Prosthecobacter sp.: one gene and its partner. The main gene of each other region encodes a partner of the protein of the gene in region 2 in a complex. Links are inferred from orthologs where the notes say so. Each region holds a gene or a part of one and is shown on either strand. Other genes may lie near its edges.

What was found. Proteins that work in one complex are often made in the same cells at the same time.
Region 1: the proteins of xseA (region 2) and xseB are in contact, whole or in part, in a cryo-EM structure (PDB 8TXR), measured with the Escherichia coli proteins. The link is inferred for Prosthecobacter sp. from one-to-one orthologs.

Annotation. Positions count from the first base shown.
Region 1 is NZ_JAXMIH010000023.1:114,079-116,911, forward strand. It holds xseB (exodeoxyribonuclease VII small subunit), read right to left. Parts: upstream 1,673-2,833; coding sequence 1,328-1,672; downstream 1-1,327. Other genes in the region: dxs (1-deoxy-D-xylulose-5-phosphate synthase), read right to left, coding at 1-1,323; U1A53_RS21150 (hypothetical protein), read left to right, coding at 1,919-2,833. UniProt on the Escherichia coli protein: Bidirectionally degrades single-stranded DNA into large acid-insoluble oligonucleotides, which are then degraded further into small acid-soluble oligonucleotides.
Region 2 is NZ_JAXMIH010000012.1:83,216-86,116, reverse strand. It holds xseA (exodeoxyribonuclease VII large subunit), read left to right. Parts: upstream 1-729; coding sequence 730-2,073; downstream 2,074-2,901. Other genes in the region: U1A53_RS15435 (DUF1501 domain-containing protein), read left to right, coding at 2,114-2,901; U1A53_RS15445 (hypothetical protein), read left to right, coding at 1-686. UniProt on the Escherichia coli protein: Bidirectionally degrades single-stranded DNA into large acid-insoluble oligonucleotides, which are then degraded further into small acid-soluble oligonucleotides.

The DNA.
Region 1 (2,833 bases), on a different replicon or contig from region 2:
GTAGGCGATGTCGAAGAGGCCGTGGTGCGTGGGGCCGTCGTCGCCGCTGAGGCCACCGCGGTCCATGCAGAGGCGGACCGGGAGGTGCTGAATGGCCATGTCATGCACGATCATGTCGAACGCGCGCTGCATGAAGGTGGAGTAGATGGTGAGGAAGGGCTTGAAGCCACGGGTGGCGAGGCCGCAGGCAAAGAGGGCGGCGTGTTCCTCGGCGATGCCGACATCGAAGTAGCGCTCGGGGATTTCTTTTTTGAAGACGCTCAAGCCGGTGCCGCCGGGCATGGCACCGGTGATGGCGACGATTTTTTTGTCGGCCTTGGCGAAGTCGGTGACGCTGCGGGCATAGACCTGGGAGTAGGTGGGCTTGTCGCTGGCGGCGGTTTCGCCGGTCTCGATGGTGTATTTGCCGAGGCCGTGGAATTTGCCGGGGTCGTTGAGCGCGGGAGTGTAGCCGCGGCCTTTTTCGGTGATGATGTGGAGGATCACCGGTTCATCCTGCGTCTTGAGGAACTCGAAGGTCTGGATGAGCAGCGGGAGATTGTGTCCGTCGATGGGGCCGTAGTAGCGGATGCCGAACTCATCGAAGAGGACGCTGCGATTGGTGGGCGTCTGGCTCTGCGGGAGAATGATGTTCTTGGCGTTGCCTTCGACTTTTTCGGCGAAGCGACGCACACCTTCGCCGAGCATGAACTCGACGAATTTAGCGGCCTTCTGATGCAGACTCGCGAAGGCGGGATGCGTGGCGATGGAATTGAAGTATTTCGCGATGGCACCGACATTGCGGTCGATGGACCATTCGTTGTCGTTGAGGACCACGATGAGGCGCTTGGCGTGCGCAGCGACATTGTTGAGCGCTTCAAACACCGGACCACAGGTGAAGGCGGCGTCACCGGCGACGCAGACGACATGTTCGTCTCCACCCGCGAGATCACGACCGGTGGCCATGCCGAGCGCGGCGGAGAGGGCGGTGCCAGCGTGGCCGGCACCGTAGCAGTCGTGCTCGCTTTCGGTGCGCAGGAGGAAGCCATTCAGGCCGTCGTGCTGGCGAATGGTGTGAATGCGGTCCCAGCGACCGGTGAGCATTTTATGGACGTAGCCTTGGTGGGCGACGTCGAAGACGAAGCGGTCCTTGGGTGTGTCGAAGACGCGGTGCAGTGCGATGGAAAGCTCCACGACACCGAGATTGGGGCCGAGGTGGCCGCCGGTCTGGCTGAGGGTTTCGATGAGCGTCTGGCGGATTTTTTCCGCGAGTTCGGGCAGTTTCTCCAGCGGCAGGGCTTTGAGGTCGGCGGGGGAGTTGATGGCAGGCAGTTGGGTGTCCACAGGTCTAAAAAAGTCGGATTTCGCCGCCTTCGGTTTCGGCGGTTTTGCGGCGACGGGGCTGAATGCGGGGCTTTTCGGCGGATTCGGAGGTTTCCTCATCATCCGCAGTCTCTTCAAACGCTGTGAGGGAGGCTTTTCCACCCTCCAGATCGCCGCTGATGAGTTCCACACGGCGGCGGGCACCGTCGATGCGCTGGCGGCAGAGCTTGAGCAGGCGCACGCCTTCCTCGTAGCTGGAAATCATTTCTTCGAGGGACAACTGGCTGTCCTCCATGCCTGCCACGATCTCGTCCAGACGCTGCATGGCGTCCTCGAAGGAAGGATCGGTCTGGGGGCTGGGTTTGCTCATGAAAAGGGGCGCTCTGACGCCGGGCCGAAGGGGCCGTCATTATCAGGGGATCATAGGGAGCCGCAAGCAGGAAAAGCCGGGGCTGGCATTGCTTTCAGACCTGTTTGGGCAACTCGTCGTAACCTGAGTGAAGGAGGCAATGGGGAGCAATCGAGAGTCCTAGGCGGGAAGCGTGGTGTTATTTATGCTTATAAATTTATAAATCATTGAATTTATATTCAATATGACTAAATTTATATTTAGTCGATGACACCGCTCAAACTCAAGCTCTGCCTCTGTGCCTGTGTGCTGCTGGGAGCCACTTTGTGGCCCCGGTCGGCCTGTGCCTATCTAGGCAGTTTCGAGGAGCAGGATGGCTATCGCATTCCTTTGGATGGGCAGATTCTATCAGCGTTTCTGGCCGGTGACGCCCAGTTTTACCTCAATAACATCGATGCCAATGGCTACACCGGAGTGGTGCCGTTGGGGGCGTATCCCAATACTCTCGGAGACAGCACGCACGGGGCGGATCTTAGCCGTTACAACGCGGGTGAGTATGGAACGAGTCATGGCGGCCCAGGGGGAACGGCGGCAGACATCGTGGACAACTCAGGACTTTGGCGTGCACTTGCCGGGGGGCGTCTCAATGAAGATATGGACACACCTTATTATTACGGCGGCAGCTTCGCTCGTGATTATGTGCAGGCTTATCGCTATCCAGGTGCGCGGACGGGTTCTGCCGTGCTCAACTTGTTGGCATCGGACGCAAACCTGAGCTACGCCTACACGCTGGATGCACGGGATTTTAATGGTTCTGCACCCTCCTCTTCCGGTGCCAGCTTGATTCAAATGGCCTTCTGGCTCTGCCCCTCCGACTGGGATGACACCGATCTGGACAACATCTTGAGTCTTTCCTTGGTGGATGCGATGGACCAAACGGTCTTCCAGGTGGGATACACCGGTGACAACATGCTCCAATACAGGCTGCCTGATGGAACGTGGCAGACGACCACAGAACGGCTGGGATCGGCAGGGTGGTCTGAACTGGTGGTGATTCTGGATACAGTGAATAACACGGCAGGCATCGCAGTGAGCGCCTACGATGACAACACCTCCTCCCTTGGTTCTCAAACTTACGTTTTGAGCAACCAGAGCCTCGGGCTGGACTCGGACGCACTGACC
Region 2 (2,901 bases):
TGCTGGCTCCGGCCTGTCTGGTGACGGCGATCACCCTGATCCTGATGCTCTGGCGTGCGGTGACGCGCATGGGTTTCCTGAAGTCCGAGGAATTTGTCTTTTTCACCTTCGGCGGGGTTTTGTGGGGTCTGGCCTATCTGGCCGGCCTGCGACCGGTGACGGCCTACGTTTTTGGCCATGAGTTCAGCCATCTCGTCACCGCTCGTATGTTTGGCGGACGCATCTTCGACTGGAAAGTCAGCGCGGCGGGTGGTTACGTCGAGACGGACAAGTCGAACACCTGGATCACGCTGGCCCCTTATTTGATCCCATTCTACACGCTCATCATCATGATTGTCTTCGGCATCGCCGGGCTGGCGCTGGACATGCAGGAAGCGCACGCGGTCTCGCTCTGGAAATGGACGGTGCATCTGAAGCCGACACGTTTTCTTTACGCCTTGGTCGGCCTGACGTGGTTTTTTCACGCTACCTACACGGTCAAAACGGTGCTCGCCGAGCAGGGGGACCTCAAACGCAACGGCGAGTTCTTCTCGATGATGCTCATTTTCCTCATCAACGCCTTCCTGCTCATCGCTCTGTTTCTCGCCGCATCGCCATCGCCAGGACTTGGCATCGCGGAGGTGGCACGCTGCTGGTGGTCGGTGGCCTCGGGTGTGGTGGGCTGGTTGTGGCACTTGGTCGTGTGACGCGGCTGGACTTTGCCAGCATCTGCGCCAAATGACGCGCATCATGCCCGAAGACAGCGAAGTCCTCTCCGTCACCCAGCTCACGCGCGAGATTCGCGAGGTGCTGGAGGGCCACATCGGCAGTGTCTGGGTCGAGGGTGAGATCAGCAACCACCGCCTGCAATCTTCCGGCCATCAATACTTCACGCTGAAGGACGCCGGCGCGCAGCTCTCGTGCGTTTTTTTTCGTGGGGCCGCCGCCCGCAGCACCACACGCCTGCAAGACGGCGCCCTCGTGCAGGTGCATGGCGAGATCAGCGTTTATGAGACACGCGGCCAGTATCAGATGGTCGTCAAGCAGGTGCAGGCGAAGGGCAAAGGCTCGCTCCAGGAGCGCTTCGAAGCTCTGAAGCGCCAACTGCATGCCGAGGGACTCTTTGATGAAGAAAACAAACGTCCCATCCCGCGCTTCCCGCGTGTCGTGGCGCTCGTCACCTCGCCCACCGGAGCGGCGATCCAGGACATGTTGAACATCCTCACGCGCCGGGCGCCATGGGTGCGTGTGCTCGTGTTTCCTGTGCGTGTGCAAGGGCAGGGGGCCGAATTGGAGATCGTCCGCGCTCTCAAAGTGCTCGGTGATGCCGAAAATTTCGGCCTGCCTGTGCCGGACACGATCGTCGTGGGCCGTGGTGGTGGCAGTTTGGAAGACCTATGGTGCTTCAACGAAGAAGTGCTCGCCCGCGCCATCGCGGCATGTCCCATTCCGATCATCTCTGCTGTCGGACATGAGATCGACTTTACCATCGCCGATTTCGTCGCCGATCTGCGTGCTCCGACGCCCAGCGCCGCCGCTGAATTGCTCGCTCCCGACAGCGCCGAGTTGCAGCGGCACTTTGAAAGCATCGCCCGCACGCTGAAAGCCCGAGTCGGCACGCTGCTTGATCATCATCAGCATATCATCGACCTCACCGCCAAAGGCCCGCTGCTCCATGCGCCGGAGCGTTTGCTCCAGCAGGCCGAGCAAAGCATCGACGATCACGAATCCCGTCTGCGCGACGCTGTGCGCGAGCAGTTGCAGGTGTGGACCGATGATCTCACGCAGAAGCAGCACGTTCTCACCGCGCATCATCCTCGCGTGCAACTCAGCGAGGCCGTGCATCGCGCTGAAACCTGTGCCCAGCGGCTGCGTCAAAGCCTGCTGCATCGTCTCGACCGCCTTTCCGACCGCGTGCAATCGCGTCACGAACTCATGCAGCACATCGGCCCTGATGCCGTCCTCGCCCGCGGCTTCTCCTACACCACGAATGCGGATGGATGCGTGCTCAAAGACGCTGCCGACGTTCATGCAGGCGATGAACTGCTCACGCGTCTCGCCAACGGCACCGTGCGCAGCGTGGCGAAGGCCTAGTGGGAAGAATGTGTGCCTTTTGCCCGTAGGTTAGAGCATCATGCTGCACACCCGCCGCTCCATCCTCAACCGTTCCTGCTACGGCATCGGTGGCATCGCTTTGGCCACGCTGCTGAAGGAGCAAAACCTCCTCGCCACCAGCGAGCAGGCGGCGACCCGTCATTTCGATCTCAAACCGAAAGCTCCGCATGGATTTGGGCAGGCGAAGGCGATGATCTCGATGTTCATGCAGGGCGGGCCGAGCCACATGGATCTGTTTGATCCCAAGCCCGAACTCACCCGTCTCGATGGCAAGGATTTCCCCGGCGAAGTCAAATACGACGATGCCGCCGGAGCCAGTCGCGAGTGCATGGGCAGTCCGTGGCAGTTCAAGAAACACGGCCAGTGCGGCATGGATGTCAGCGAACTGCTGCCGCACTTCTCACGCATCACCGATGACGTCACGCTCATCCGCTCGATGCACACTGGCGTAAACAATCACGGCCAGTCCATCTACGCCTTGCTCAACGGCCAGGTCACCGGCGGCAGACCCACGCTCGGCAGTTGGTTCACGTACGGCCTTGGCTCTGAAAATCAGGATCTTCCCGCCTACGTCGCCCTCACCGATCCTCGCGGCCTGCCCGTGCTCGGCGTGGACAACTGGAGCAACGGTTGGTTGCCCTCGCTGTATCAAGGCACTGTCATTCGGCCCAAAGAGCCGCGCATTCCGAATCTCGACGCCCCGCTGAGTCTCAAAGGCGATGCCCAGGCGCGCTACCTCAACTTCGTCCAACGCCTCAACCGCGAGCACCTTGAAGCACGTCCTGGCGAGGCCGATCTCGAAGCTCG